Regions from separate parts of the Dyadobacter sp. CY351 genome, predicted to be linked through region 1. Evidence: riboswitches for the same ligand, from Rfam matches in the RefSeq annotation. Region 1 holds a riboswitch; each other region holds the start of a gene.
The links. Region 1 has a riboswitch for S-adenosylmethionine ahead of metX (homoserine O-acetyltransferase). Riboswitches for the same ligand answer to the same signal wherever they lie in the genome.
Positions count from the first base shown of each region.

Region 1 (10,916 bases):
AAGCTATTGAAAAAGACAACATTAAGCGATCCCAGATATAGCTTTATCTCCGGCCAGATTGTGCCTTTGAATGCAGACGATTCTTATCTGATCGGTAATTATTCCGTTGGTTGCACGCAGTATTCACAGGGCTTGTACGTCACGCACGTAGAGCATGATGAGCCGCGCGATCCGCAGTTTATAGAATTTTCTGAATTGCAGAATTTCTTCAATTACATGAAGCCCAAACGCCGTGCGAAAATGATGGAGCGCATCGGAAAGAGGAAAAGCATGGGTAAGGAAAACAAGTTTCGTTACAGATTGCTGGTTCATGAGCTGATCCAGACGGAAAATGAAATTGTGCTGGTAGCGGAGGTTTATTATCCTAATCAAAGGTCAACGAGCCCGATCATTACCGGCGGCATTTCCCGGCCTTACATTTCGCGATCACTGGAAGGTTACCGTTACACGCATGCCATTGTCTGCGGTTTCGACAGGAATGGAAAATTTATGTGGGACAACACCATTACAATCAAGGATTTAACTAGTTACGATTTGCAAGAAATGGTCCAGGTGACGCCGGTTGACGACTATTTTGTATTAGCTTATCCGCAGGAAGGTGAAATTCATACAGAGGTGATCAGCAGGAACCAGGTTGTGGTGGAAAGCGAAAAATTCAAGATCACGGCCAAATCTGAAAAGGAAAAAGTGCTTAACAATGAAGATAGCTATCTATCTCCCTGGTATGGACAGTATTTCCTCGCTTACGGCATGCAGCGCCTGGGCACGTCCACCATCGGGCAGGGGCGTGAGGTTTTTTACATTAATAAATTAACCTACAAAACAGAGGACATCGGCAAAGCGACGAAGGAAGAGGCATCTCGTCCACGCTGATATTAATCGACCATCCAGATATGGTCTGCCTCAAAGCCTTGTTCTTTCCATTCCACCTGCACGCGCTGACTTTCCACGGTGCTTACCTGCATGCCGACATAATCCGGGTCAATAGGGATCTCCCTGTTGTAGCGGCGGTCAATCAGGACCATTAGCTCAACAGTCTTGGGGCGTCCAAAGGCCGTCATAGCGTCAAGCGCCGCCCGAACCATGCGGCCGGTTGAAAGCACGTCGTCGATGAGGATCACTCTTTTTCCTTCGATCAAAAAAGGAACATTGGTTTTATTGGGTAGGAGCGGAGATTCGCGTCTCCGAAAATCGTCGCGATAGAAAGTTGCATCCAGGTGCCCCATTGGAATGTCCTTTCCCGTGCGTTCTCTCAGTTCGGCAATAATGCGTTCGGCAAAATGTATTCCCCGCGGTTGCAGTCCCATCACCACGGAGTTCGCAAAATCCTGGTGATTCTCAATCAGTTCCTGGCACAACCGGCTGGTCATGATTTCCAGCAGCGGGCTGCTTAGTATTAATCGTTTTTGGGGCATAATGTAAATTCCCTGAATTTTAGCCTAAATTAAGTGCTCGAAGATGAAATCAAAAACTTTTAACAAATGAAATATCTGATTGCCGGGTTGGGAAATATAGGTCCGGAGTACGCATTCACCAGGCATAATGTCGGATTTATGGTGCTGGACAGGCTGGCGGCGCAGCATGATTTTAAATTTTCTTTCGAAAAACTCGCATTCGTGGCGGAGTGGAAGCACAAAGGCAGACAAATATATTTTATCAAGCCTACGACATTCATGAACCTTAGCGGAAAAGCGATCCGCTATTATATGGATCAGTTTAAAGTGCAGGAAGAAAACCTGCTGGTCATTCTCGACGAACTGCAACTACCATTCGGAACGTTGCGGATCAAGCCAAAGGGAAGCCATGGCGGGCATAATGGACTAAAAAATATTGAGGAGCTGCTGGCGTCGACAAATTATCCCCGTTTGCGGTTTGGAATAGGAAATAATTTTCCGAGAGGAAGGCAAGTAGATTATGTGCTAAAACCTTTTTCCAATGAAGAAATGACCGAGCTGCCCATATTTTTAGATAACGCTGGCGATATGGTTCTTTCGTTTTGTACTTTGGGAATACAGTCGACAATGAATAATTATAACCAATGATTGTACTAAATAAAGAATATATAAATATTTCAAGATTTGTATATATTCTGTAATTTGGTTATTTCTCAAATTATTAATAAGGTTAAAATTTAATTTGCAAGATTTAATAATAAAATACCCCTTGAAAACGAAGGTTAATTCCAAATATAATTCTGTTGGTACGATTTAAGGAAGTTTGTAATTTCGAAACTAATCCAGATATTTGTATCACGGTTCGCCGAAATAAAAATTGAATAAATCCAAGGAAATAAAATTAATGTTTTTACCTTTGCATTTATTATCGCAGTTCTGTTAGTCGCTCAGTTACAAGTTAATAGGGCAAAAGTTAAAAGAAGGGCGAATAGAGGTAAAAAAGCAATGTTTGCCGGCAAATCTGAAAGTTAGTTTGCTTCGTATATAGGCCAAATGTTTCCGTAATTAGTTAGTGAGGAAATTGGAGTATTATTCAAAACATTGTTACTTTATATAAAAAAGAGATTTAGATACGCTTGCATTGATATATTTTTTCGGTAAAAAACGCCGAAGTCAGTCGCAAAAGATATAAAAGATAAGAAAAGGTTAAGGGTTTAGGAATAGTCAGTATAAAGCCGTCTCAGTGAGATGGCTTTATCTTTTTATAGGCTCTGCCCAAATTTCCACCCTGCGGTTTGATCTCTTTAATGCTTCTGTCTGGTTCATGCGGCTTGGCTGCGCCGAACCATAACCTGAGCCTGAAATCCGGTTTTCGTCAATTCCTTTTCCCAGCAGATAACTTTTAACAGTCGCCACGCGCATGTTCGACAATTCTAAGTTCTTAGCAAAATCGCCGGTGTTGTCCGTATGGCCTTTCAGCACAATCCTTAAATTATCCCGCTTCTGAAAATAAGAAACAAGCGAATCAAGGCCTCGCAGTGCATCATCTTCCAGCACATCCGTGCTTTGCGTAAAATATAATGTGGATAACGGTGTATCGTAAGTCGATTCCGAAAGGCTGATCAGCGACTTCACCTCTTCAAACCTGTTTGAAACTTTCACTGATACACTTTTGGATTGAAAGCCTTCTGCCTGGGCCGAAATGCGATATGTTTCGTAAGGCCGTAGTTCAAAGTTATAGATCCCATTAACCGTTTTGGTCGATGCCACCAACGAATCCGAGTTGGATTTGCGGACCGTTACATCAGCATCATTCACGGGTTTCAAGTTCTTTCCATCGTAAACACGACCCGTTACAACCGCCAAATTAGTGTTTCTTTTTGCAGGTTCTTTAACGGCGGGTTTTTCTTCAGGTTGCTTTTCTTCCTCTTTTTCGGCCACCGCTGCTTTGGGCGCCCTGCTGATCGTCTGGTAACTTCTTCTTACAAAAACGGGCGTCATTACACGGTCGTACACGCGGATAAGGACAATGGAGCCGGCACTGGATTCGTGATTAGCGATGAGGTCATCCTGGAAGAAATTAAGAACCTGGTCATTATCCAGCATTCCCTCCGTTCCCGGATCTTTGAACTCCAATTTCGATTGACCATTGATGTACATTTTAATGATCTTGGTCTCGAAATCGCGTGAGTACACATAATGTACATACTGGTTTGCCCGTACAGGTGCTTTTTCTCCGATCGCAAAATCGTAGAAATTGAGCTTGCCATCGTATATATAACTGCCGTAGTCGCTTTTCCTGTTTTTAAAATCGAGAACCCTTTTCCAGCTGTCGAGCTCATCCATTTTAAAATAGACCTCAACCGTAAAAGATTTGCTCAAAAAACCTTTGGCCTCCGCATTATTGAACTGCAAACCACTGTTTTTCTCGAATTGATAAATGGTCCTGCTCAAATCATCAGAACCCGGAATTTTCTCTTTGACATATTTTCCAGGCTGCCCGAGCACTTTTAAGGACGGGCCGGCATTTTCAATAGGAGTAAGGCCATTGTTGAAGTCGTAGGTCCAATGACTTTGCGAAAAAGAAGGGAAATAGAGTCCGGTAAGAAGAATTACCAGCATGCACTTCGCATTTATTTTATCAATCATGCCCAAAAATATAAAAAGTGCAGGGTGAACCCGAAACGCATCGTGTATTTTTGGAGCATAATTCTTTGAAAGCGTGAAAAACATTGGTATTGGCATTCTCTTTTCCATTCTGTGGTCGTCTGCATCTGTGGCTACCAAATTTGGAGTCCGGTCAGCTGCTCCGTTAATATTGGCAAACGTTCGCTTCTTTATTGCTGGTATCTTACTGTTATCTTTTTCCTATTTGCTCAGCAAAGATCCGTCTTACCGGATGCCTAACAAAAAGGAATGGAAGCAGCTTGCGCTATTCGGTTTCCTTAATACAACGCTTTATCTCGGCCTCTACGTGTACGCCATGAAATTTACTGCTGCCGGAATCGGCAGTCTGGCCGTTTCTGTTAACCCGCTGATCATTGTGCTGTTATCCGCCTGGTGGCTCAAAAGGCATCCGCGGACGGAAGAATGGTTAGGGATTATTCTGGGAATGGCAGGGGTTGGCGTGGCAACTTACCCGTTACTGGCAGATAGCTATACGACAATAGGAGGGATAACATTGCTGCTGATCAGCATGATAGCGGTTTCCGCAGCCAGCGTTTACTATGCTACGGTTCAGTGGGAGCTGCCCAATTTGCTGATCAATGGGTGGCAGGTTTTCCTGGGGGGTGTCTTTTTGCTTCCCGTAACATTGCTTTTCAGTGATTTCTCAACCACTGTCTGGGACGGAACATTCTGGTTTCCGGTACTCTGGCTAAGCCTGGCCGTTTCCATCATCGGACTGATCTGCTGGTTTTACTTACTCAGAATTGACACAGTGAAAGCCTCCCTATGGCTCTTTTTATGCCCGCTTTTCGGCTTCTTCTTCGCCTGGTGGCTCATGGACGAGCCGGTAACGATTTATACAATAGTCGGAACTGTGCTTGTAATCGGTGGATTATATGCGGGGCAGAGGCGGAAGCTGATGAGTTAATCATCAATCAATATCTCTCCCTTCAAATACAGCCTCGCCTGGCCGCCGATGTGTACGCGGTCGCCGTCCAGCTCGCATTTAAGGTATCCGCCGCGCTTTGAAAGTTGTTTGGCGGTCAATGTTGTTTTGCCGAGTTTTTCTGCCCAGTAAGGGATTAATGTTGTATGTGCAGAACCGGTTACGGGGTCTTCATCTATGCCGGATTGCGGTGCGAAAAAGCGTGAAACGAAGTCGACGTCCTCACCGGCAGCCGTAACGATAATGCCGCGTGCCGGAATGGTTGATAATACTATAATGTCGAAATCCAGGTTTTTAAGCACCTCTTCGGAGTCCAAAACCACCATATAGTCTGTTTTTCCTTTATAAACTTCCAACATAGTCGTGTCCAAAAGGCCTTCCACTAATGCAGGCGGCGGCACGGCGATGTGATACAGGTCAACGGGAAAATTTAATGTAAGCCAATCTTCTTTGCAATCCACTTGTAGTTCGCCGCTGCGCGACTCAAAACGGATCGATTTGCCTTCGTAACCTTGAATATTAAAAATCACATATGCAGCAGCCAATGTTGCGTGGCCGCAAAGATCAACCTCAACTGAAGGCGTAAACCAGCGGATATGAAAGCCATTTTCATTAGGAACGTAGAATGCAGTTTCTGCCAGGTTGTTTTCAGCAGCGATGTTGAGCATTGTTTCATCCGGAAGCCACTCATTCAGAGGGACAATCGCAGCAGGGTTTCCACAAAAGAGTTTATCAGTAAACGCATCGATCTGATATATGGATAGTTTCATGTTCAAAAAATGGGGTTAACAATACCAAGGTATTAAAAATATTCTCGATTAGAAGAAGTTGTCTCTGGAAATTTTCAATATTATTATTCGAATCAGATAATAAATTCGACACTGGTTTATATGTAACTAGCTCTTATGGTTTTTCATACGGAGATAAACGCCATTGGTCCAGCCAAATCCTTCCTGAACTTCATACTCACCTCCACCGGCGATCAGATTGGTGTCTGAAACATTGTATTTTTCGAGTAATTTGCCCGAATGCTTAAACTCCTTATCGACCAGCGTGAGCCATTCCGCGCACAGCTCGTCCGCGGTCCGGTGGAAGTTATAATTGCGCAAGCCTTTGTAAGTGATCCATTGCAGCGGCGCCCAGCCATTAGGCGCATCCCATTGCTGGCCCGACTTGATCGTGGTGGTCAACAGTCCGCCGGAGCGCATAAAGTTGAGCCGGATATAACCACGCATATAATGTGATTGCGACTTGGTGGCCAGTTTGAAATACAAAGGAAATGTGCCTGCTAATGTGACAGCTTTCGTGAAATCCTGCTTCTTGAAATCATAATCCATGAAAAAATTCCGCGAGCTGTCCCAGAAATAGGTCTGTATGGCTGCTGCCCTCAAACGTGCCTTTTCTTCATATTGCAGGTGCATTTTAGTGTTGTTATGCAACAGGTATGCTTCCGCCAGCGCTTTTTCCAGGTGGTGCATGAGGCAATTCAGGTCAACGGGGATAATGTCTGTGGTATGAATGCTCGCAAAGTCGTTTTCGTCTGCAAACCACCGGCTGCTAAAATCCCATCCCGACTCGGCGGCAGCTCTGATATGCCTGAAAGTTGCCTCCGGAGCCGTTCCAAACCGTTCCCGCGCCTCATTGCCCAGTTCCACGTCTTCGCGGTAGGACTCCGGGCGTGGCGTGGCCTTGTCATCCCAGTAACGGTTCAGTAGAGCGCCATTGGGAAGCTTTACCAGGCGCCGGTGTGCGGTAAATGGCTCGTGCGACGGGCCGTCGTTCTGCATCCAGTAATCATATTCTTTTTGCAGTTGAGGCAAATAGCGTTTCAGGATTTCATTTCCGGCAATGTCACTGTATAGCCGGACCATAAGGGAAAAGAACGGTGGCTGGGACCTCGTGAGATAATAAGTGCGGTTGGCTGTGGGAATGTATCCGAAACTATCAATGAGATAGGCAAAATTATTGACCATACTCTCGATCAGATCCGTTCGTCCGGATTCTTTCAGACCAAGCATCGTAAAATAGCTGTCCCAATAATAAATCTCGCGAAAACGCCCCCCCGGCACCACATAAGGAAAGGGAAGCGGGATCAGGGAACCGCCACGTTCCTGGTTTTCGGGCTGGCGCGTGAGCACCTCCCATAATCTGCCAATGTTTTCCGACGTTGACGAGCTCTTATCGGCCTCAAAAGTAGACTTGATATGTGCAGGCATTCGAAAGTTCTGACTGATAAAAGCTTGCAAGTCGAATCCGGGCCGGTCCTGTTCCTGGTGATATCTTTCAATGATCAGAACCGGGTCTTCCAGCGGAATCGCGTCGGCGAAAGTTTTGGAATCTTCAAAAATATGGCTGTGCTGGATATCACGAAACAGCGTCCCATACAAGTCCTCTGGTGAAACATGCGGTGAACCATACGTGAAAGCGGGTGCTATGAATCCGTACAAATGTGAGTGGTTATATAACAGTGGTAAATGTCAGCTTAGGCAGTTTCATCGCATTCTCAATGAGTTGTATATGAATGCGCAGAATGCCGGCAGCTGCATTATAATCGATTTTTTCCGGATCGTCCGTAGGCTTGTGATAGTCGTCGTGGCCGCCTGTGTGAAAGAAAAGCACCGGAATTTTTTTGGCATAAAAAGACCCATGATCCGAGCCGCCGCTTCCGGCCTTGTCCGTAAAAAACTTGGTATCGCTTTTCACATCTTTAAATATATCCGGCCAGGCATCACTGGTCCCGTAACCGCCGATCCCAACGCCGCGGCTGGCATCATACCGGCCAATCATGTCCATATTAGTCATGAAATTGATTTTTTCCAATGGTAATGTAGGATTGTTAACAAAATGACGCGATCCCAGCAGCCCCAGCTCTTCGGCACCAAATGCTATAAAGAGAAAGTTATAGGGTTCTTTGACATCATTTTTGGAAAAATATCGCGCAAGTTCCAGCAAGCCTGCCACGCCCGAAGCATTATCATCGGCCCCGTTGTGAATTTGCCCTTCCGGCTTTTCTGCTTTCGAGCTTCCTTGTCTGCCCAGCCCCAGGTGATCAAAATGAGCGCCAATGACAATGGTATTTGCAGCTCCATTATCCAGAAAGCCGATGACATTATTCGTCTCGCGCAGACTGTCGGTAACAACCACGCGCCGCACTTTGGCCGTAAATGGTTGGTAAAATCCGTTGGTCCCCTTCGGTTGCAGCTTGTATTTTTTGAATTGAGCAGCTACATATCCGGCCGCTTTTTGGTTTTCCTTGCTTCCGGTTCCGCGGCCCTGCATTTTGTCGGATGCAAGCTTGTAAACGTGTTTGGAAAGTTGGTCGGGAGCGGGCAGTTGGGCAAAGGCACTTTGGCAAACAAAACAAAAGAAGAACAAGTAATTTTTCATCGAACGCAGTATCATGGATGGGCAAAGATAAACCTCCCTGGATGCCCTGCAAAATAGAATTTGTGCTTTTGTTTGCATTTTCAGGCATCTGCGCTTAATATTGCAGGATCAAGTCAGTTGCTTCACCTTGTGTGCGATTGATTTATAAAGAAGAGGCGAGAGAATGGGCTCAATGAACCTCTGGCAACCTGCTACCACAATGGAGAAAGGTGCTAATTCCCACCTAAGTTATTAGGAGATATAAACTCAATTCGCGTGAACTTACAGTTAGAAATTTCCGTAAGCCGGATGGCTTTATTCTCGCATCTGCCCTGTGCATTCCACGGGACAGTCTGTTAAATTTTTGAATTAAAACCTGTGCTCTGGCACTTATGCAAGCGGAACAAAAAACATTTAAATATCCTTACGCCTACGCGCTGGAAATGGGCGGTGAATTGCCAGGCTTCGAACTGTCATACACCACTTATGGAACGCAGAATGCTGAAAACAACAACATTGTCTGGATCTGTCATGCATTAACGGGCAGCTCCAACGCGGCCGAATGGTGGGATGGCCTGGTAGGGGACGATAAGTTTTTTGACCCAGCCAAATATTTCATCGTTTGCGTGAATGTCCTGGGTTCGGCTTATGGCTCTACGGGTCCGCTGAGCATTAATCCCCGGACGCATAAACCTTTTTACAGATCATTTCCGACTATCACAGTTCGTGATGTGGTTGGCGCTATGGATCTGCTGCGGCAGGAACTGGAAATCAAGAAGATAAAGCTTTGTATTGGCGGTTCCCTAGGTGGCCAGCAAGCGCTCGAATGGGCGGTGGAAGTGCCCGATCTTTTTGAAGAACTGATCCTGATCGCCTCCAATGCACTGCATTCGCCATGGGGCATTGCTTTTAACGAGTCGCAGCGGATGGCGATTGAGGCGGACCCGACTTTTAATGATGGCACGGACGAGGCCGGAAGCATGGGCATGCGGGCCGCGCGATCCATTGCATTGCTGTCATACAGAAATTACGACACTTATAATTTTACCCAGGCGCGTGATAATCCGGATCAGATCGATGATTTCCGGGCATCGTCCTACCAGCAATACCAGGGCGATAAGTTTGTGAAGCGGTTCAATGCCTATTCTTACTGGGTGCTTTCCAAGATCATGGATTCGCACAATGTTGGCAGGAACCGCGGCGGAATTGTGCACGCATTGGGCTTGGTTAAGGCCAAAACATTAGTATTAGGCATAAAATCCGATCTGCTGTTCCCATTATCCGAGCAGCAATTCCTGGCCAGGCACATTCCGGACGCTGTTTTCCAGGAAATCGATTCGTTATATGGCCACGATGGCTTTCTTATTGAATATAAGCAGCTTACCCAAGTGATCAGGGCGTGGCAGGAAACGAATGGCAAATTGCAAACTGCAAAGATCTGAACATTTGTAAATCTGGCATTAAGACTCAGTGAACATTAAGACATAAAAAAGCGCCGCTCAGAGGTTTCTCCGGGCAGCGCTTTTTGCATTATAGTCATGCTATTTTGTTATTTTCAAAAGCAATTCCGGCTCGTTTGTAGTAATGTAATCGACGCCTTTTTCAAGAAACCATTTCATGGATTCTTCGTCATTCACCGTCCAGACATTGGTTGTCAGTTTTTTATCTCTGATATCAGCAATGTATTCTGGCTTTTTCTTCAACACATTCAGGTTGTAATCGATGCCATCCAGTCCTGCGGCTTGAATTTCGTCCGGCGTTTTGTCTCCGTTCAGATATTCCACGTGTGCTTTCGGAGCCAGTTCTTTTACTTTTTTACAAACATCAAAATCAAAGGCAATGTAATCCGTAATGCCTTCCACTTTCAATTTTTTTACCATTTCCACACATTTCGTAGCCAGTGCTAGCGAGCGTTCTTTGCCCATCGAAGAAGTTTTGATTTCCAGGATCAGGCGTGTTTTCTTCTGTTTTGCGCCCGCTTTCAGGTAAGCTTCCAATGTTGGTAATGCCGTTCCATCCTCTAATTTGATCTGGGAAAGCTCCTGGGAATTGGTTTTTTCAATATGCGTTCCTTTAATCGAATGGTCGTGAAGCACATAAATGACCGAATCTGCCGACATATGCACATCAAATTCACTACCATAGCAGCCCAGTTTGATGGCATGCTCCAATGCGCCAATAGAATTTTCGGTTACGCCGGTATTTTTCCACGCGCCACGGTGCGCTATAACTTTGTTTTTATTTTGAGACATGCCTTCAAAAGCGGTCAGACTAAGCAAGCCAACTGCAACAATGGATAACAATTTTTTCATTTTTTTAAATTTGGACTTATATAAAAAGAACACATTAACCTGAATTTACCCTGAACCATGGTCCAAAGCAGATTCGAAAATTAAAGCTAGTTTCGGTCAGCGGTGTTAGCTCAATGTTAAGTTTCAAAAAGCATCATCCTCCAAGTCGAATCTTTTTAAACTCCGTTTTAATGACTCATGCGCTTAAATGCTTGCGAATTGTGAGAATAACCAGTTTGGAAGTCGGCGTGT
Region 1 is NZ_JAKFFU010000004.1:257,013-267,928, forward strand. Features, by position in the region: gene L0660_RS10255 (hypothetical protein) at 1-873, shown strand, start outside; gene pyrR (bifunctional pyr operon transcriptional regulator/uracil phosphoribosyltransferase PyrR) at 876-1,415, opposite strand; gene pth (aminoacyl-tRNA hydrolase) at 1,482-2,042, shown strand; gene L0660_RS10270 (OmpA family protein) at 2,649-4,016, opposite strand; gene L0660_RS10275 (DMT family transporter) at 4,117-4,989, shown strand; gene L0660_RS10280 (PhzF family phenazine biosynthesis protein) at 4,986-5,777, opposite strand; gene treA (alpha,alpha-trehalase TreA) at 5,904-7,454, opposite strand; gene L0660_RS10290 (M20/M25/M40 family metallo-hydrolase) at 7,465-8,394, opposite strand; SAM riboswitch class I at 8,534-8,641, shown strand; gene metX (homoserine O-acetyltransferase) at 8,766-9,815, shown strand; gene L0660_RS10300 (glycerophosphodiester phosphodiesterase family protein) at 9,915-10,685, opposite strand; gene L0660_RS10305 (FdhF/YdeP family oxidoreductase) at 10,861-10,916, opposite strand, start outside.

Region 2 (10,916 bases), on a different contig from region 1:
GTTGATGTTTGAACTTTTGTGCCGCCGTTTTCCATTCACCAAAACCAGCACTTGATCCACGCCCAAACCCCTTAATTGTGAAAGGTTCAGCGCCGAACCGGCATCCCCCGCATTGCTGCCATTTACCGAGTGAAATGAAGGCGAAACATATTGAAGAAGCTGCGTAATGCTCACCTGAGGCGCCGATTCCAAAAGCGGTTTCAAATCGATCACATCGACCGGAACCGGAGAATCCAGCTTGGTACGGTTCGCATTTCTGGAACCTACCACTTGCACTTCGCCCAACTGCTGCGAACTAGGTTGCAGACTGATATCATATTGATTATCAGTTGAGATCTTGACTTCCTGGGCGGAAAAACCTACAAAAGAAAATACGAGCGTTTCCCCTTTGATCAGGTTCAACGCATATTTCCCATCTGCATCAGTCAGCGTTCCTTGCCGGGTGCCTTTTACCGAAACATTTACGCCTGGTAATGCTTCGCCGCTCACGGCATCTGTTACTTTTCCGTTCAGTATGCGCTGCTGGGCGAAAGATTTAAAGGCGGCAAATACAAATAATAGTAGAATATATCTTTTCATTCAATGAGGTGTTTATGGCTTCATCTGACGATAGCCGGCATAGCCGCGTGATAACGTACAAGTTTATACGTCACGTTGATTTTCTGATTTGGTGACGACGGAATCGCAGCGATGTCCATTTCTTCGGGCTGGGGAGCCTGCAGTTCCTGTCCGAATTCCTGCACATGCTGACTTGACAAGTAAACCCATCATCCCTCCGTCGCCAAATCAGAAGCAATGTTATAGTACAACAAGAGGCAATATCACTTCACGCTAGCCTTGGTTGTAGAAGCAGATTCTGTTGCAATCAGCGAGACGTCCAAGTTGAAAGTATCGTCAATTGCTTTGTCGCCAATCGCGGAAAAGAAGGTTTTTGAATTATACTTGATGCCGTATTTGGTGCGGTCAATGGCTATTTTTGCATTAGCCGTCAGGTTTTTCCCTGTTGTAGTCACCTCTGCTGGAAATGCAACATCCTCGGTAATGCCTTTGATAGTCAGCTTACCTTTCACATTGTATTTATTTGCACCGGAGGGCGTTACCGAGGTGATATTTAGCTTGCCGGTTGGATGTTTTTCGACAGCAAAAAAGTCCTCGCCTTTCAGGTGTGTGGTCAGTTTTTTGTTGTATTCAGGGTCTTTCAGGTCAGTTACTGTGAGATCTTTCAGATCGATTTCAAAGTTGCCGCCCTTTAATTTTCCAGCGTCTACCAGTAACGTGCCGCTCTTGATGGGAACCAGGCCCGAATGCTCGCCGGTTACTTTTTTGGCATTCCATACCAGCTTGCTTTTCTGTGTGTCTACTGTGTACGGATTTTCTTTTACAGTATTTGTGAAAGATGCCAAGCCAAGTGTAGCGAGAGATAATGCGGATAAAATGGTCTTTTTCATAATAAATTGAATGGTTAAAATATTAAGTCTATTGGTTTTGTAGACTAAATGCGATAAAATAATGCCATCGAACGCGAATAGGCGTTTTAATGTTCGGTAGACTGGATTACTCAGTTTAAGCTGATTAGCTTCTCCATTTGTCCTCAGGACAACATTTTGTTGCGCAGGGAACCGGACGGATTTGGATGCTTTTTCTAGACATGATTTGTAAATTTATAGCTCCTAAAATGTTAGGCAGGTTAGCACTGATTCCACCCTGGAAAGTTGCTAAGAGTTCGCCGAGCCTGTCTCTCCCTCTTTCTTTATAAATCCACTTTTACTTTGCAGGTAGTAATCGTAAGACGATGCAAAGTTAAAGTCATCTTTTACCGATTGTCAAAAATTAATAGAATTATTCGGGGATCTTGCCACTAGCGTACAGGTGTTGTGAGTGCTATTTTCGCTTCTCTTCCAAAGGATATTTCTTATCTATCTTCTTCAAAACGACATAAATCGAATCATTTCTTTCATTTAGTCCTGACAAAATAATTTTATTGGGATCAGGCCTTTCATACCCCAAAAAGAGTTTGCTAAGCGTGTCGGCGCGGTTTCGCAAGGTGAAAACTTTGTTGACAGTGTCGGCGGAATATCCGTAATAGTACCGGCCGATGTTGCCATAATATTCCGTTGTTCGTATCGAATTTTTGGTATTGAGCTTGAAAGGCTTGTCTATTTTAATGCTGATGGAATTAAACTTTTCGAATACGACATTCTGCCAGCGCGTGGTGTCACCAATCGCATCCGGGATCGTGTTACCATTCAGCTTAAAATCAGCCACATGATAGAACCCGCTAAATCCGGCAAGTCCGTCGTCCAGAGGAAGTTTGAAGGTCTTGCCACTCGCATACAAGGTCCCGTAACTGTAACCGCGATGGATGATGAACATGAAAATGAATGCATATTTGAACGCAAGAAGGGCGCTATTCTTCCAATTTTGGGTAAAGGTGATCTTTGGCACATACGTCAGTGCAACAGCTTTGTGCTCAATCAAAATCTCATAAAACCGTTTGCCATCCCGAGCCAAAAGCATCAGCGAAAGCGTGAGAATGTGCAAGCTGGCAAGCTCGACGCCCGCGTCGTAACCAATGTTAACGAACCAGATCGGCACCAGTATCGCAACCATCATCAGCGCCCCCAACGTGGTAGTCCGCCGGAAAAGGATAAATAGTGTCGCCGCCAACTCGAAAAATCCCGCAAAAACTTCAAAAAACGGCGATACGCCGGTGGTCAGCCAATATAACTTACCCGGCGTGAAATCGCCCAGGTTGGTGTTCAGCTGACTGATTGTCGGAAACGGCATTTGCACCGGAAACACTTTCGCCCAAGCAAACCAGGACATTCTCAGCGCAATGCCGTAGCGCGCCGCGGTGTAAAACCAGTAATACAGTTTCTCATAGTCAATGCGCTTCCTGTCAAGCCTTTTCCAGGCCCATCCTGCCAATAGGCAGATAGCAACTGTGATAAACCATCCTGTATAGTTCTTTCCTTCCTGGCTTTCGAAAAACCAGGGCTTGTTTTGCGAGATGGCATCCAGCCACCGGAATTTGTAGGAATTAACATTAAAACCTGCGTCGAAATCTTGCCGGTAAAATTCGGGCGTAAAGGGAATTGTGCTGATAATGGCGTAGATCAGCGCGGCGCGTAACGCAATTTTTTCGTGCGTTTTCCAGCTGGAAAATGCCGAAGGTGCTTTCGGTAATGACATTGTAAAAATGAAATGTGAATGAATTGACGCTGACAAAAGTAGAAGGCAGACTTTTGCTGTGCAATCCGTTTGGTGGTATGAAATCGAATTATTCTATTAAGTCTACAAATTTAATAGAGATGTAATCTACATTTGTACAAGTCTAACGACGACCTTTTAAAAACCACCTTTGATAGGTTAACAATTATACCGGAAAAAATCCTGCAAATGTTTCCGGTTCAGTGAGGATTCTTTCAGCTTGTCTGGCAAGAATATATGTTAACTATTATCCATTTTAACAACACAAGTTGTATGAAAATCAACGACAAGATCAAGGTTGTGGCTTTGGCAGGTGCCACGCTTTTAAGCAGTTTTGTAGCAACAGCAGACAAGCCTGATGCTAAATCGCCCAAGCAGGGCATCTGGCGCGGGGAGTTTGTAATTAGCGAAACACACATTCCATTCAATTTCGAGTACAATGCTAAAAACGCAAAGGATCCGATCCTGACGCTGCTGAACGGCTCACGGAGGGACGATTTCCATGTGACAAAAATCGGCGCGGATTCGATTTTTGTAAAAATGAACACTTATGATGCAGCATTGGTCGCAAAGGTGGAATCAGACGGAAAGATTACAGGTGAATACCGCAGTCTGGTTCCTGGCTTCCGGGGGAATTCGTTGCCATTTTCAGCCGAGCATGGCAAGGATTATCGCTTTGTAGAAAAAGGCAAAGAGCAGCCTACCAAACACAATTTGAGCGGCAAATGGGATTTGCAGGTTTTCAGCAAAGCCAAAATGCCTGATAATGTAGCGCTTCTCAAACAAGAAGGAAACAAACTGACCGGCGTGGTAATGTCAACAGTAGGGGACAGCCGCGAGCTGGAAGGCGTTGTGCAAGGCGATGAATTTGTGCTTTCCCATTTTTCTGGTCCTAACCCAAGGGTTTATAAAGGAAAAATTAATGAAGATGGCTCCATCACGGGTGTAATCAGCTCGGGTATTTACGACAATACCAAGTTTGAAGGTGCCAAGAACGAACAGGCAGCATTGCCAGACCCATACAAACTGACCTATTTGAAAGAAGGATATACCAAACTGGATTTCACCTTGCCTGACCTGGACGGAAAGCAAGTTTCGCTCAGCGATGACAAATACAAAGGTAAAGTGGTGATCGTCGAAATCATCGGCACCTGGTGCCCGAACTGCACAGATCAGACAGCTTTCCTTTCACCCTGGTTTAAAGAAAACAAAAAGCGTGGGGTAGAAGCGATTGCGATTGGTTTTGAACAAAAAGACGATCTGGCCTACGCCAAATACACGCTGGGCACATTGAAGAAGAAGTACGGAATTGAATACGACATTCTCTTCGGCGGTATTGCAGACAAGAAGGTCGCTTCCGAAAAACTGCCTGCACTGAACCGCATGATGGCATTTCCAACCACGATCATCATCGGTCGTGATGGCGAGGTAAAGCAGATCCACACGGGCTACACCGGCACGGTTACCGGAAAATATTTCGAGGATTATGTTGCCAAATGGAACAAGGATCTCGACGCATTAATCGCTGAGCCCATTCCGGCCACGTTCTCTTCTGCCAATACTGCTCCTGCAAAAAGCGGAAAATAATAAAGGGTGATTGGTACGCGAATTGGTAATCTGAAACAACTGCAAGGGAGAGTTCTCACTTTGCAGTTGTTTAATCCTTCACAATATAATGCCGTATTAGTATGATGTTCAAGCAATTGTTCTTCCTTTTTCTGTTTATTTCAATAAATGTTTTCGCCCAGGAACCTTCTGACATCTCTAAATGGAATGTATCCGTTTCTAGCAAAAATGCGAAAGTAGGTGATGAAGTCGAGCTCATTTTCTCAGCTTCGATTGATAAAAATTGGAAGCTCTATTCCAGTGATTTCAAAAACGAAATTGGTCCGCTTCCTACTGAATTCAAATTTGTGGAAACCGATTCGTATCAGTTGATAGGCACCATTAACCCTGTTCAGCCCAAAAAAACGACTGACCCCACCTGGGATGTGCAGTACACCTATTTCACCGAGAAGGCACAGTTCCGGCAGAAAATTAAGGTTTCAAAAAACGGATTTAATGTTGCGGGAACCATAAAGGGGCTCTTGTGTAGCAACGAAGACGGCCTTTGCATTCCTTTCCAGGAGTCTTTTCGGATTAATTGAAACAGAAATTCATCAGCATGTTCAAAGTCAAGCAAATTGTTACCGTTCTTTCGGCTGCGTTGTTTTTTGTGATAACTGTGGCATTTCAGCATCAGGAAAATGACGTTTCCACGAAGGCAGAGCTGGGTGAAAAGTTATTTTCCGACCCTATTTTGTCAAGAGGAAAAGCCATCAGCTGCGCCTCCTGTCACATTCCACAATTTGCGTTCGCTGACACCGCTGCCTTCAGTGTGGGTGATAAAGGAACCAGAGTTTCGCGAAACAGCCCGGCGCTAACGAACCTTTCGGGGCGTACAGAATTTTTCTGGGATGGAAGGGCGGCTTCGCTGGAAGAGCAGATACTTGGCCCATTGTTGGCCCATGACGAAATGGACCTACCGGTCGAACAGGCTGTAGAGCGTTTAAAGCAGGATACATTCTATAGCGCGGCTTTTCAAAAGATTTTTAAAACAGAGGTAAACCAAAGAAATCTGCTGAGTGCAATCGCTTCTTTCGAACGAACATTGGAAACCACCAACACACCTTACGATCGATATCTGGACGGGGATGAAAAGGCGATGTCTGAACAAGCGGTTCGCGGACGTATACTGTTTATTGGTAAGGCGGGTTGCGCCACTTGCCACTCCGGCGAGGACTTTACTGCCGATCGTTTTAAGAACATTGGCCTTTTTAATGGAAAGGAATTGACTGATCCCGGCCGGTTCAAAGTCACCAAAGACAGCGCTCACATCGGTCTGTTTAAAGTGCCCGGCCTGCGTAATGTGGCCGTCACTGCACCGTACATGCACAATGCAATGTTCAAAACACTCAAAGAAGTCGTTCAATATTATAACACACCCGACAAATTTGTCAGTAACAGCATCAAACGCGACTTGTCCCTAGGCACCTCGCTCAACCTCTCCGACGGCGAAGTTGATGACATTGTAGCATTTCTGGACGCGTTGACTGACGACCGGTTTAAGAAAAAGTAATCCCATACCCATGTATAAAAATTTACGAAAGGCCGGCAGCTTCTGGCTGCTCTGTACGCTTGTATCCGTCTATTTCAATATTGCTTTTGCGCAAGAAAAAGTAGTCAGCGGCAAAGTAACGTCCGCTCAGGACAAAAGTCCGCTACCCGGCGTGAATGTGGTCGTGAAAGGATCCAGCAAGGGTATTTCCACCGATGCAAATGGCAGTTACCAGTTCAGTATCAATGAAAGCGACAATGTGCTCGTGTTTTCCTTTATCGGCTATGATCCGGTGGAGCAGACGATTGGTACCAGAACCAAAGTTGATGTTGCACTGAGAGAGTCGTCGCAGCAGCTCTCCGAAGTCGTCGTTACTGCGCTTGGTTTTAAGGAAAGCTCGGATAAACTGGCAGCGACCAGCTCCAAAATCGACGCAAAAGCGATTACCGCCTCAGGTGAACCGAATTTAATAAACAGTCTGGCTGGTAAGGCTTCTGGCGTGCAAATCAATAAAAATGGCAGTGACCCCGGAGCGGGATCCTTCATTCAGATCAGAGGACTGAGCACCATTACCGGCAATAATCAGCCGCTGATTATTGTGGACGGTGTTCCATTGAGCAATTCAAGTGAGGGAGGCTCGCAGGGAAATGTATCGCAGCAATCGCGCCTGAACGATATCAATCCCAATGACATTGCCTCGGTCCAGATCCTGAAAGGAGCATCCGCCGCAGCGCTCTGGGGTTCACGTGCCGCCAACGGCGTGATCGTGATCTCGACCAAAAAGGGCAGCGGCGAAAAACTGAGCATTTCGTTCAATTCTTCGTATTCTTTTGATGAGGTGAATGCATTTCACGCAAGACAAAACACATTCGGGCAGGGAGCGGGAGGTAAATACAATCCTGCCGGTACCAATTCCTGGGGAGACAAAATAGCCGACCGCTCCGGAGCGGCCGACGAGTTGAATACGACAGGAGCCTATTTCGAAGCGCAGGATGGGACCAAACATTATCCGATCGTCAAGAAAAATTCCAGGGAAACCTTCCACGAATCGAACTACAACCAGGTTTTTCGCACCGGTACTGCGGCTGACAACACATTGAGCGTTAGCGGCGGAACCGAAAAATCCACATTTTATTTCAGCGCCGGACATTTAAATCAAAAAGGTGTTTTCAATGGCGCGAGCGATTACAAACGCACCAGTTTTAAACTCAACACCGAACGCAAGTTCAATGATGTTTTCCGCATTGCTGCTAATTCTACAATGAGCAGGATCACTTCCAACAGGCAGGGCAGGGGAAACAACACTTCGGGCGCGCCTGTGGGTTTACTTAGAAATGCGCCTGATTTCGATGTATCGGACTACAAAGGAACCTACTACGCCAGCCCGTCGGCCTCGCCGGAGTTCAACCGCCAGCGCACGTACAGAAGTTACCTTGGTGCGTCTGCAAACCCGTTGATCGGGAGCCCGTTATGGGCGCTTCATGAACAGAAATACACTTCTTCTGTCAATCGGTTTTTGAACAGCGTGGAGCTGGGCATCAAGCCGGTTGAATGGTTTGAGCTCATCGCCCGGGCAGGTTATGACATCTACACCGACGAGCGGCTGGATTATTTCCCGGTTAACGATCTGAGCAACAATGGACGTGGGCAGTTTGTCGACAGGCTGTTCAAAGAAGCGGAACTAAACACGGATCTGATCGGGCGTTTTGTAAAAGATTTTGGTAAACATTATGCCTTGACTTACGTGATCGGCTTCAATGTCAATGACCGGCGTTATCTGAACGACAATCTGGACGTTAAAAACTTTATCATTCCCGACGCTCCGGCCAATCCTTCGAACGCCACTTCCGCTAACCGCACACCAACCACAGTCCGCTCGCACATCCGTAATGCGCGTTTTTACAACACGGCCGGTTTATCCGCATTCAATTCGGTGTTTGTAAATGTCTCGCTGGCTGCGGAGGCTGGCTCGGCTTTTGGTAAAAATGCGAAAAACACATTCTATTATCCGTCAGCAGATATTGCGTGGCAGTTTTCGAACCTGCCTTTTCTGGAAAATTCAGGACTGGACTTTGGCAAGCTGCGGGCGTCATTTGGAGTAGTAGGCGTGCAGCCCCTGCCTTACAAAACACAGACAAATTACCTGGCAGCCGCATTCTCGCAAGGGATTTTAGGTGATAACATTGCCGGCTCGCAATATGGGAACGGCGCATTCCTGCAAAGTCCAGAGCAGGGAAACGATAAGCTGCGCCCGGAACGAAAAACGGAGTATGAGATCGGGGCAGACCTGCGGCTCTGGCACAATAAAGCCCGTTTTGGTTTTACCTATTATCAAAATAAAGTCGATAACCTGCTGATTCCCGTTACCCTTCCAGCCTCAACAGGTTTTGTGAGTAAATATACCAATGCGGCCACGCTGCAAAATAAAGGCATCGAGGCTGATCTGGCGCTGGATCTGATCCGCAGTAAGGATTTTAACTGGTCGGTGAATGCTAATGTGAATCGCAATCGAAACAAGGTGACTGACCTTGCGGGAACCAGCTCCTTATTCCTGACTGGCATCAGCGGTTCTATCGACGTGCGCGCCGTAGAAGGTCAGCCGGTGGGCGTGTTTTGGTATGGAAAATACCAGCGGACAGAAGATGGGAAACTCGCGCTGGACAAAAACAATTTTCCACAGCTGGCCTCTACCAGTGGCATCATCGGTGATCCGAATCCGGACTGGCGCGGTGGACTGGGCACGACGTTGCGTTATAAGAAACTTACGCTCGACGTATTGTTCGAAACTTCACAGGGAGGTGATTTCTATGAAGGTACCCGCGCGGTGATGTATAATTTTGGTACACATGCCGATGTGGGCAAAGAGGTAACACTGACGCAGGATGTTAACAACTATACGGGGAAAGTGTTTGCCGCAGGAACGACCGTCCGCGGTAATCTGCACGATTTCGGCGGTGGCCCGGTGCTGCTCGACGAACCCTATTACACCTCGATCGGCGGCGGTTTCAGCGACTTGAAAGAGCATATGATAAGCGACGGAAGCTGGACGCGCCTGCGGCAATTGTCTTTGAGCTATCATTTGGACAGCGAGAAATTCCGCAAAGTGATTCCGCTGCAATCAGTCGATTTTTCGGTAACCGGAAGAAATCTTTTTCTCTGGTCAAAAATCAAAGGCATTGACCCCGACACCAACCTGACCGGCGACCCGCTAGCCCGGAATATGGATTGGTTCAACTCCCCCGGAACCCGCTCGCTCATCCTGACTTTACGCTTAACCTATTAAAATTTAAGAGTATGAAACGCTTCAAGCGATATATCTTTATTCCCCTACTGATGGTTTTGCTGTCCTGCGAAAGCATTGTGGACGAGCTCAATACTGATCCCAATAACCCTGCACAAGCCTCGGCGACATTATTGCTGACAGGTTTACAGCTCGGAAATATTACCATTCACGAAGGTCACACTGCGCGGGTTGCCGGACTCTGGTCTGGTTACTTCACGGGCATCGATCGCCAGTACCGCGACATTTATTTTTACAATGCCTCGGGTGGACTGTTCAATGTTTCTTGGCAGAACATTTACTACGGTGTATTGCAGCAAACGAAACTGTTAGAAGAACAGGCCAGGCTAACCAATAACCGCGTTATTGCGGGCATTGCAAAAGTGGTCAAGGCGCATGCAGCGGGTGCGGCAACTTCCGGCTGGGGCGACGTGCCTTTCGCGCAGGCTGCCGACATTGCACAGTTCCCAAATCCGGTTTTTGACAAGCAGGAGGATATTTACAAATCGTTACAAAAGCTGCTCGATGATGCCATCGCAGACCTGGAAACCAACCAGGGAACAACGCCTGGGGTAGCCGACATTCATTTCGGCGGAAATACGACTAAATGGATCGACGTGGCACATACGCTCAAAGCGCGCTTTTATCTGGACGTGCGAGACTATGCCAATGCTTACAGAGAAGCGCAGCTCGGCATAAAAAACGCAGAAGGTTCGCTGCTGGCGCCGCATGGAACTTCCTCGGGCATCAATGAGAATTTCTATTTTACCGGCCGTTCCATTACAGACATTGATTCACAAGGCGCCTACATCACCACGATCCTCGATCCGGCTAGTGCAGCCTATCGCGGTGATGCAAAAACCGACGAGCGTGCGCGTTTGAATTTCTACCTTACTTACACGGAGGCCAACGGTGTGAAATCCAACTTCAAACATAACTATACCAGCACAGCAACCAAACGAGGCGTTTTTGCGCAGGACGCGCCATTTCCACTGATCACTTTCCAGGAAAACCAGTTGATCCATGCTGAGGCGGGTTACCGGGTAAATGGGTTGGAAGAAGGACTTTTGCAATTGAACAAGTACCGCGCTTACCTGAATGAAGGTGGTTACATTGGCACCACTTACCGCGAAGAGAATTTTAAATACGAACCGTACGTCGCGGCTGATTTTACCGCTGGGGGGATCGCCAATAAAAAACGTGAAGCGGCCGGTGACGCGCTGCTGCGGGAAATCCTGGAAGAACGCTATATTACTTTTTTTGGTCAGATCTTAGGTTTCAACGATTTGAGAAGGACCCGAAAAGAGTCAGTGGTTGTACCGGTTCCTG
Region 2 is NZ_JAKFFU010000003.1:828,881-839,796, reverse strand. Features, by position in the region: gene L0660_RS08915 (TonB-dependent receptor) at 1-579, opposite strand, end outside; gene L0660_RS08910 (YceI family protein) at 822-1,448, opposite strand; SAM riboswitch class I at 1,659-1,759, opposite strand; gene L0660_RS08905 (hypothetical protein) at 1,882-3,192, opposite strand; gene L0660_RS08900 (peroxiredoxin) at 3,484-4,797, shown strand; gene L0660_RS08895 (protein-disulfide reductase DsbD domain-containing protein) at 4,899-5,357, shown strand; gene L0660_RS08890 (cytochrome-c peroxidase) at 5,375-6,328, shown strand; gene L0660_RS08885 (SusC/RagA family TonB-linked outer membrane protein) at 6,339-9,590, shown strand; gene L0660_RS08880 (SusD/RagB family nutrient-binding outer membrane lipoprotein) at 9,602-10,916, shown strand, end outside.
Region 2: it holds a riboswitch for S-adenosylmethionine, as region 1 does, so the genes downstream of both, L0660_RS08910 (YceI family protein) here and metX (homoserine O-acetyltransferase) in region 1, are expected to answer to the same signal.

Region 3 (10,916 bases), on a different contig from region 1:
TCAAAACGCCAAACATTGACCGCCTGGCTAAACGCGGGGTGAAATTTGACAAAGCTTACACTCAATTCCCACTTTGCAGCCCGAGTCGCTCTTCGCTGCTAACTGGCCAGCGGCCTGATGTTACCAAGGTCTACGAACTGCAAACACACTTCCGTAAGAATCTTCCCAACGTGGTGACATTGCCGCAGCTATTTAAGAACAATGAATATTACAGCGCCCGGGTCGGGAAAATCTATCATTATGGCGTTCCGGGCCAGATCGGGACAGACGGCCTGGACGATCCTATTTCCTGGGATCGCAAAGTCAATCCAAAAGGGCGTGACAAAACCGAAGAATCACTAGTCAAAAATCTTACGCCGGACCAAGGCTTGGGCAGCGCACTTGCCTGGCATGCAAGCGAGGGAGCGGATGAAGAGCAGACAGACGGAATGGTCGCCAGCGAGGCTATCAAATTATTGAAGGAAAAGAAGGCCGGGCCATTTTTCCTGGCAGTTGGTTTTTATCGCCCGCACTCCCCTTACGTAGCGCCAAAAAAATATTTTGACCAATATCCACTGGCATCAATCCCGCTTCCGAAAGAAATTCAAAATGACCTTGACGACGTTCCGGAAGCAGCAATTTCCACCAAACCGGCACATTTAGGCCTTTCAGTAGCGCAAAGAAAAGAGGCGTTGCGGGCCTATTATGCGTCAATTTCATTCATGGATGCGCAAGTAGGAAGGGTGCTGGACGAACTGGACCGGTTGAAACTGACCAATAAAACGATCATCGTTTTGTGGAGCGATCACGGTTATAATGTAGGCCAGCACGGCCAGTGGATGAAGCAAAGCCTTTTCGAAAATGCTGCGCACGTTCCATTAATCATCTCAGTGCCTGGCGGAACCGCAGGAAAGGCATCGGGCAGGACGGTGGAATTACTGGACATTTACCCAACATTGGCTGAGCTTTGCGGACTGATGCCTACCCAAAAACTCGGCGGCAAAAGTCTGACATCATTACTCAAAAACCCGGACGGCATTTGGGATAAAGCTGCTTACACCCAAGTTCGGCGGAATAAAATTACTGGTCGCAGCGTAAGAACGGAGCGCTTCCGTTACACGGAATGGGATGGAGGAAAAGCCGGCGTGGAATTATACGACCACCAAAAAGACCCCAACGAATTCACAAACCTCGCCAAAGAAAGCACCTACATTATCACGGTCAATGAACTAGCCATGCTCCTCCAAAAAGGCTATCCGGAAACCAAATAAACGGCGGGTAATCTGCGCATCAAGAATTTTCTCAAAGAAATTTTTCGCTCTTTTTGGATCTTTAAAATCTTTATTACATCTTTGTCTATCGAATTAGTAGATTTATAAAGAAGGAAGGGAGAGGTTAGGCTCTATGATCTTCTGGCAACCTATGACTTTTTAAGGTGCCCCAACCTAATTCTAATGATAAATCTGAGAATCCAACCACCGGAGTAACAGAGTACAATCGAGTTAAGGAAAGCCAGAGGCTTGTCCGTGTATGTTCGTTACGGTTTCGTTTTTGGCGGAATTGTTACGATTATCCAGGCAAGGTGCGGCATTTGGAATCAATAAACTGATAACATTTAACACTTAGATCAACATGGAAATTTATTGTGATAACGCCGCCACAACTGCACTGGATCCGGAAGTGATTGAAGCGATCCTTCCATTTTTTGCCGCCAGCTTCGGCAACCCGTCGTCCACTCACTGGGCAGGACGGAAGGTGAAAGATGCGATAGAAGATTCGCGGAAGCTGGTTGCGAAGGTTTTAAATGCTTCTGCGGAAGAAATATATTTTACGTCCGGAGCCACCGAGGCCATCAACCTCGCCATATCCGGTGCGATTGCGAAATATGACATTAGCCATGTCGTGACCAGTAAGATTGAACATAAGGCCGTTTTGCAAACCATTCTCCAGCACGAAAAATCGGGTGATATCGAAACGAGTTTTGTGCAGTTGGATGAGCGTGGTAATGTTGATCTTTACCACCTTGAAAACCTTTTAAGAGCCAATCCACAGACATTGATCTGCCTGATGCACGGCAATAATGAAATTGGAAACCTGACGGATATCCACGCGATAAGTAAACTTGCTCAACGTTATGATTCCATTTTTTTTACGGACACCACCCAGACAATCGGAAAGCAGTGGATCGATCTGACCCAGACGCCTATCGATTTTCTGGTGGGTTCCGCCCACAAATTCCATGGACCGAAAGGTGCCGGATTTATCTATATCAATAAAAAACACCGCATTCATGCCCAAATCTTTGGCGGGGGCCAGGAAAAAGGACAGCGTGGAGGAACCGAGAATGTGACTGGCATTGTAGGGCTGGCCAAAGCGCTCGAGGTGGCATACCGCGACCTGGACAGCAACCATTCCGTAGTCAGCAAGTTGAAGCAATATATGGTCTCCAAAGTGGCGATCAGTGGTGTGTACGGCATTTGTTATAATGGCGAAAGTCACTCTCTTGAAAACAGCCTGGTAAACATCCTGAACGTTTCATTCCCATGTTTGGCTGCGGGAAGTTTGGTTAAAAGTCTTGATAATCTGGGCATTGCGGTTTCTGGCGGCAGCGCTTGTTCCAGTCAGGGCAGCTCGCACGTGATCAGCGCGCTTCCTTGTCAGAAGGATAAAGAAAATGTCCGTTTTTCGTTTAGCAAATTCAACACATTCGATGAGATTGATCACATTGTGCAGGCCGTTGTAAACATTTATAATGCCGATCCTGCTTCACGCGGCCAGGCACGTTTCCGTCTGGAATTAACGCATTGAGCCGTTGGTTCTTCAATTATTAGCCACGATAAAAAGTACTAAAATGAGCAAAATTTTCTTTCTCAAAATCATTTACAGAAGTGCTGTAAGTCTCCATAAGATCACATCGATTGTTGAATCGTTTAATGGTGCAAGGATCAAACACCTTAACTTTATCAGCAAGGGAAGAGTTTTCGTAGGCGTCATTGCCTTCGAAGCTTCACAACTTATTGATTTTGAGCGTATCCTTAATTTGATCAAAAGAAACAGGGACATTTCGGAGGTGGAGCAGATCACAGAAGCTTCCTTGTGTTAACTGCTCACACTCCTCCAAGAGATCAATAAGCGGATACGACTTGTTTTGGCTTGCGATATTTATGCAGGTTGATCAGCAACACGCTGCCGAGAATAATGACCAGCCCGACTATTTGCAGGACAGAAATAGATTCGTTTGCGAAAAATATCCCCAAAAGGACTGCTACGACGGGATTTACATAGGCGTAAGTGCTAACCTTGGTTGCCGGCTGTACTTTCAGCAGCCAGACGTATGCTCCAAAACCGGCAATCGACCCAAAAATAATCAGATATAACGTTGATAGCCAGGCTTCCATCGGAATGGATGCAAGATTCAGGGTCGCCAGTTCGCCCGAAATAATGCTGCCTGGGAGGAAAGCAAATCCGGCTGCCAGCATTTGCCAGGTTGAATTGACACTTGCCGAGTCGGTGCCTGATTTGTATTTAGAAAACAAAGAACCACCAGCCCAGGCCATGGAGCCAAAAACGACGAGCGCCATCGCGAACAGATCGCGCGAACTGTTCATGGACGACATTGAAATCATTATTTTTTCACTGAATAACAGCACTACCCCGGCAAAACCGATCAACAGACCTACAATCGTCGATTTGTTGCTAAGATTTTCAGACCATTTCGGTTTATCCAGGACGATAAACCAGAGTGGAGATGAGGAAATCATAATGGCGACCATTGCGCTGGGAAGAAACTGCTCAACCCATATCACAATGCCATTGCCGATAAAAAGCAACAAAAGTCCGGTAATGATCGCAGGTTTGATCGCTTTGAGCGAGAACACGTTTTCACCTTGTGCAACACTCCACGCCAGCATAATAAGCCCGGCAATAATGAAGCGGAAAGCGCCCAGGAAAAACGGCGGAAAACCTTCCAGCGCCCGCTGAATGAAGAAGTAAGTCGATCCCCATACGATGTAAACGGTGGCAAAAGCCAATACCACCATAAGGGTGGAAGGTGCTTTACTTTGTGCTTGCATGATCTTTTATTTTTCTGGTATGACTAATTGTTATTCCTCTTTAACCGATTCCGGCACAATGGTGTTCCTGGCAGAAAGTATATTGTATCTGTGACAGCCTCAAATGTTCAAAAATTTTTTTCTTAAATTGGGCCATGGGCATTGATGGCAATACAATTAAACTTCTGCGGATTCCTTTTTCTTTTTTCCTGATGCCGTTGTTTCTGTTTGCTTACAGTCAGGCAGATACGGTTGTCCATCATCATGCACTCTTCGCTTTTTTGATCATTCATCTGCTGATTTACCCGGCTAGTAATGGTTACAACAGTTATGTGGATAAGGACGAAGAGAGCGTTGGCGGGCTCGAAAAGCCTCCTATGCCTACGGCCGCACTCTTTTACCTCACCATGTTTCTGGATTTTACCGCGATCGTTTTAGCGTTCCTTTTCGTAAATACATTGTTCGCTTTTTGCCTGGTGCTTTACATTGCAGCGTCGCGGGCATATAGTTCCCGGCAGATCCGGCTGAAAAGATATCCGGTTATCGGGTTTTTGACTGTTGTGATTTTCCAGGGTGCATTTACCTACTATATGTCCATTGCGGGTGTTTCAGAAAGTGCGCTGATGCTGAGCAGAGAGCATATTTATGTGCTTTTAGCCTGTTCTTTCCAGATTGCCGGCGCGTATCCGCTTACCCAGGTTTATCAGCACCAGCAGGACCTGAAAGATGGGGTCGTTACATTAAGCTATAAGCTCGGTTACCGGGGTACATTTCTGTTTACGGCGGCGATGTTTCTGCTGTGCAATGTATTTTATTATTTGTACTTTACATCGAAGGGCCTTGGAATGGTTTTTTATATTATCCAGGTGTTCTTCCTGCCGATCGTCCTCTATTTCGGCTATTGGTTTTACCTGGTTTTGAAGGATAGGAGTGAGGCGAATTTCAGGAATACCATGCGGATGAACTGGATAGCAGCCATCTGCATGAACAGTTGTTTCATTATTTTAATTGTAATTAACAGAATCCCTTTGAGTTATATATCTGCTATTGAGACAGCCGTTCCCGAACATTGTTACTCGCAGGAAACGTTGACTTCATTTTACATGAATTCGACAGAAGACATTACCAATAAGAGAAAAATCAAGATAGTAGCGGGGAAAACAGGCATAGCGAACCGCTATTCTGTGATTGCCGATTTTGATAAAGCACCGGAAGATTACCAGTTTTTTAACAAGACTGCCACATTACTCCCGGAACCGACATTGACCCAGCGTATGCAGCTTTATCAGCAGCATGCCACGAAACTTTCCATAAGTGCTATCAAGAAAATAGATGGATTTGCTGAGATGAAAGGCCGGTTAACGCACTTGATAACAGTCACTTGTACGGGCCTGTTTGCGCCCGGACTGGACGTGGAATTGATGCGGGAACTGGACCTGAATCCTGCCATACAGCGCAGCAGCGTAAATTTTATGGGATGCAATGCCGCGATTATTGCGCTCAAAAATGCCGACGCCATTTGCAGAAGCCAGCCGCGCGCGAAAGTGCTCATCGTCTGCACCGAGCTTTGCACGATACATTTCCAGAAGCGATATAATGATGATTACCTGCTGTCCAACCTGATTTTCGGAGACGGCGCAGCGGCGGTTTTGGTTACTGCGGAAGCGGGATCGGATTATGCGCATCACGTTGAGATAGATGCATTCAATTCTTTGATCCTGCACAATGGGTATGCCGATATGGCCTGGCAGTTATCGGAAACAGGCTTTATTATGAACCTGACTTCCTACGTGCCTGACCTGATCCGGAAAAATATAAAGCCGATGCTGGAAAAGATCGGTCTTGCGCCGGACGCATTTAAACATTGGGCTGTTCATCCGGGTGGAAAGCGCATTGTGGATGATTTTGTTGCTGCTTTGGAGCTGGATAAGGGCTGTCTGGCAGCCACTTATGATGTGCTCAGAAATTTCGGAAATATGTCGTCTCCTACGGTCTTGTTTGTATTGAAGCAAGTCCTTGAAACGGCTAAGCCGGAAAATATAGGCAACAGAATCTTTGCAGCGGCATTCGGCCCAGGACTAAGCATTGAAACGATGCAGCTGCGTTATGTTTAAACACCGCAGCCAGGATAAGGAGCTGCTTGATCAGGAGGATATCCCATCGGCCGACTTGTTCCAGAATTTAAGGGAACTTGACTTCATTAATCATTGGCTGGGCGGATATAACATTTCCTTTAACGCGCTAAAAAAGGTCATTAAGCCAGGAAAATTGCATATTCTCGTTGATATCGGATGCGGCGGCGGCGACACATTAAAGCGCATTGACAATTGGAACAAAAATGAGCGCTATTCGCTGGATTTATATGGCGTCGACATTAAGCCTGTTTGCATTGCCTATGCAGAGGAAAACCTAAAAACAGCGCCGGTCAAATTGATTTGTGACGATTACAGGCACATTTTCAGCCATTTGAAACAGGTTGACATTATTCACGCATGTCTTTTTTGCCATCATTTAACAGAAGATCAACTCATTGAGCTTGTCCGGTTTGCATTGAGTAGCAAGGCGGTTTTGGTTATTAATGATCTGGAAAGAAATCCTCTGGCTTACTACTCCATTAAATGGCTGACGCAATTGTTTTCTAAATCTTACTTGGTCAAAAACGATGCACCGCTGTCAGTTTTGCGGGGGTTTAAGAGAGCAGAATGGTTCGCGATCCTGAACAAAGCCGGAGCAATTAAATACACCGTTCGCAACAAATGGGCATTCCGACATGAAGTGATTGTTTATGGAAACGCAAGCTAAAACGTACGATTGCGGCATTATCGGCGGCGGATTGGCAGGCCTTTGCCTGGCTATACAGCTTGCGGACAGGGGTATTTCGGTGGTTTTGTTCGAAAAAAATCAATATCCATTTCATAAGGTTTGCGGCGAGTACATTTCCATGGAAAGCTGGGATTTTATTAAAAGCCTGGGTTTGAATTTGGATGAACTCAATTTACCCATCATTAACAAGCTCAGAATCAGCTCCGAAAAGGGCTTTATGCTTGAACATTCCTTGCAAATGGGCGGTTTCGGGATCAGCAGATTCAGCCTTGACCACGCACTTGCAAGCATTGCAGCCGCAAAAGGCGTCGCTGTCGTGGAACATTGCAAAGTGAATGGACTGGAAAGGGTTGGTAATGAAGGTTTTGTAATCAAATCTTCGGCTGGGGATTTCAATGTTGGCGTGCTGTGCGGCAGTTATGGAAAATATACCCCGCAGTTCCTGGCGCGCAACTTAATGGACACAGGGAATGAAAGCGATAATTTTATCGGTGTGAAATATCACATTAAAACGGATCTGGCACCTGACCGCATTGAGCTGCACAATTTTAAGGACGGCTATTGCGGAGTTTCAAAAGTGGATAAGGACTGGCATTGCCTTTGCTATCTGACCACGTCCCGGAATTTGCAGGAAAATGGAAAAGACATTCAGGAAATGGAGGCAAATGTTCTGCACAAAAATTCTTTTCTCAAAGCATATTTTAAAAATGCTGCATTTGTTAATAAAAATCCGTTAGTAATCAGCAACATCCATTTTTCCAGGAAACAAACACAAACTGACGGTGTTTTCCTCCTGGGTGACGCGGCGGGTTCTATCACGCCGCTCTGCGGCAACGGCATGAGCATGGGCATGCGCGCTTCCAAAATCCTGGCCACCGAGCTGATCCGGTATTTTGAGAAAAAGCAAAGTATTGACAGCGTCTCGGCTAACTACAAAAAAGCATGGGACCACGCATTTGGACGCAGAATTACAGCCGGTTATTATTTGCAGGGATTGTTTGGGAAAAGAACTACAACCGATCTGGCCCTGAGAGCCTTAAATAATTTCCCGGGCGTCTTGAACAAGCTTGTGTCCTTAACCCACGGAGACCGTTTCTAAGTTTTCTTTCTCGGGAACGGGATATTTGGAAAGGAGATATTCGAATAAGAATGTGTTCAGAAGCAACATTAACATGCCATAAAAGACGTCCTCAAATGGGATCGTAAATATCCGGATACCCATATTCTCTGCATTATTATACCAAACAACCGGCTCGTCCAGTCCCGATCCTGTTAGAATCCCGTTTACGATAAAGAAAGGGATCAGCAGGAACATGTGCGAGAAATAGAACAGGCTCAGCCATCGCGGCTTGACAATAAATCTCAAAAATAATAGAAACGCCACCAGCCCAACCGCTGTCCAGGATGTATAGTAGCGATCATAAAAGGTCACGCCCATAGCCAATGTGAAACACAAGAAGATGGCCGTAATCAAATTCTCGTTTTTAAGCTTATAATCAGTCCCGAAATAGATCCGGAAGCAGTAATAAGTGAAAAGGCATGCGTAAGGAATGCAGATAAAAAACAGGATTTCTTCAATAGGAAGCCCAAACAGGTAAGTGCCGACGAGATATTTCGGTGTAAATCCCCACACGGCGATTTTTGTAAAATAGCTGTCCCATATCACAAAAGGAATTAATGACAGAATAATCGCCGGCCAGAGCAAATGCCATCTTTTATACAGCTGAATTTTGGGATGAAAAGAAAACAGCAACGGAACAGCAATTGCGCCAAGATCGACGAGCAGATATAGAAAATTCATTTGGACGCCGTGTTTTTTGCTTCCCGGAAATATTTTAGCGGCACCCAGAGCATCCCAAAACATTCGCCCTGATGCTTTCCAAGGTGCTTATGGTGCATTTTGTGCGCGCGGCGGATGGCTTTCAGATACACCGAATCCGTGTTACGGAACATTTTAAAGCGCTGGTGAATGAAAATGTCATGTACCAAAAAATAGGTGAAACCGTAGATGGTAATGCCCAGCCCGATCCAGAAAAAATGATTAAACCCTTGATTTACACCAAATAAGAGGCAGAGTATGCCTGGCGTGGCGAAGATGGCAAAGAAGTAGTCATTTTTTTCAAAAAAATCGCCGTCATCACGCTGGTGATGATCGTGGTGCAAAAACCATAAGGCGCCGTGCATCAGATATTTATGAGCAATCCACGCCACACATTCCATGCCAATAAACGCGGCCAGTACGATCAATGTATTTACTATCCAGGGACTCATTGTAAATTCAAGCTGTCAGCTTCCGGCAGTGGCCGTCAGCTATTGTTTTGGTTTTATTTTGTCGGCAACTTCGGCGAAACAAATCTTGAACCACTCGGTGTAAGCCTCCGGATTCTGGTTCATATCTGCCTTAATATCAGCCATTTTCATGTATTTAAAATCATTCGCCTCACTCAAATTGATGTTCGGCTCGTCGTCTGAAATGCCCCAGAAGACGTGGTCGAGTTCGTTTTCTGTCAGCCCGTTTTCGAGTTTAACGCGATATTGGAAGGTGAAAAGAAACTGCAAATCGGCCGAAATGCCCATCTCCTCAGAAAGCCTCCTTACTGCTCCGTGATGCGCGGATTCTGCCGGGAGCGGGTGGCTGCAACAAGTATTGGACCAAAGCCCTTCCGAATGATATTTTCCGAAAGCCCTTTGCTGCAAAAGCATTTCACCATTTGAATTAAAAATAAAAACTGAGAATGCACGATGCAGAACGCCTTTTTGATGCGCCTCTAACTTTGGCATCAAGCCAATTTCCATATCATCTTCATTCACCAGCACAACTTGATCAGTCATAAAATCGGGTTTTAGGTTCGTGGCTAACAGTCCAATGTTCAGCTCCTTTGTTTAACTAACAAAAAAACGTCATAAAAGGTCGAACTGATGCCTTACCAGCGAACGAAACATGAGTCCTACCTTGTCATGATCCGGAATCCTGATCCGTGCGTTCATTACTTTTTCAGGCGGCGTTTCCTTAATGCGCAGGAAAAGTTTTTTGTAATAATAATAAGCCAGATAAACGCCCCTTCGTGCACCGCTCGGGAGCCGCTTGATGCCGATCAGCGCCTGCTCGAATTCCTCCTCAATCTCCTGCTGGATCTTTTCCTTCTCTTTGCTTGAAAAATGATCAAAATTTACGCCGGGAAAATAAGTCCGGCCAAGATCCACGTAATCCGCTTTCAGGTCGCGCAGGAAATTTACTTTCTGGAACGCGGATCCCAGTTTCATAGCGAACGGTTTAAGCTCATCAAATTGCTGCTGATTACCTTCTGTGAAAACCCTAAGGCACATTAAACCAACCACTTCCGCAGAACCGAGAATGTATTCATTATATGAATCCGAAGTGTACTCCGTCTTCATCAGATCCATTTCCATGCTCCTCAAAAACGTGTCAATCAGCTCCCATTCAATGTTATAAGTATTTACAACGTGCTGGAAACTGTTCAGGATCGGGTTAATACTAATCCCGTCGCGGAGCGCTTCCACCGTATCCTGACGGATTTTGTTCATCATGAACTCCTTGTTGTAGTCATGAAAACTATCCACAATTTCATCTGCAAGCCTGACAAAGCCGTAAATGCCGTAAATGGGTGCCCGCAAAGCCGGTTTTAGGAAATAAATGCCCAGCGAAAACGACGTGCTATATAGTTGTGTGGTTGTTTTGCTGCATGTCGCGGAAAGGTTGTCGTATAAGCTTTTCATGACTTACTTGTTTAGGTATTTTTGAAGTTCAGTAGCCGCAATGCGGCCCGAGATGATCGAAGGAGGAACGCCAGGCCCGGGAACAGTCAGCTGACCAGCATAAAAAAGGTTCTTAACCTTGCTGCTTTTAAGTTTTGGTTTGAATATGGCCGTCTGCATCAGCGTGTTAGCAAGTCCGTATGCGTTTCCTTTATAAGCATTGTAATCACTGATGAAATCTGAGACAGAATAACTCTTCTTGTAAACCACGTGTGATCTGATGTCCTCGCCTGCAAATTTTTCGAGCCTATCCATAAGTACGTCAAAATACTTTTCCCGGATCGA
Region 3 is NZ_JAKFFU010000015.1:97,082-107,997, forward strand. Features, by position in the region: gene L0660_RS24185 (sulfatase) at 1-1,250, shown strand, start outside; SAM riboswitch class I at 1,350-1,443, shown strand; gene L0660_RS24190 (cysteine desulfurase family protein) at 1,612-2,787, shown strand; gene L0660_RS24195 (hypothetical protein) at 2,831-3,082, shown strand; gene L0660_RS24200 (EamA family transporter) at 3,105-4,052, opposite strand; gene L0660_RS24205 (UbiA family prenyltransferase) at 4,187-6,145, shown strand; gene L0660_RS24210 (methyltransferase domain-containing protein) at 6,138-6,833, shown strand; gene L0660_RS24215 (NAD(P)/FAD-dependent oxidoreductase) at 6,817-7,953, shown strand; gene L0660_RS24220 (lycopene cyclase domain-containing protein) at 7,930-8,655, opposite strand; gene L0660_RS24225 (sterol desaturase family protein) at 8,652-9,125, opposite strand; gene idi (isopentenyl-diphosphate Delta-isomerase) at 9,165-9,686, opposite strand; gene L0660_RS24235 (squalene/phytoene synthase family protein) at 9,756-10,592, opposite strand; gene L0660_RS24240 (NAD(P)/FAD-dependent oxidoreductase) at 10,596-10,916, opposite strand, start outside.
Region 3: it holds a riboswitch for S-adenosylmethionine, as region 1 does, so the genes downstream of both, L0660_RS24190 (cysteine desulfurase family protein) here and metX (homoserine O-acetyltransferase) in region 1, are expected to answer to the same signal.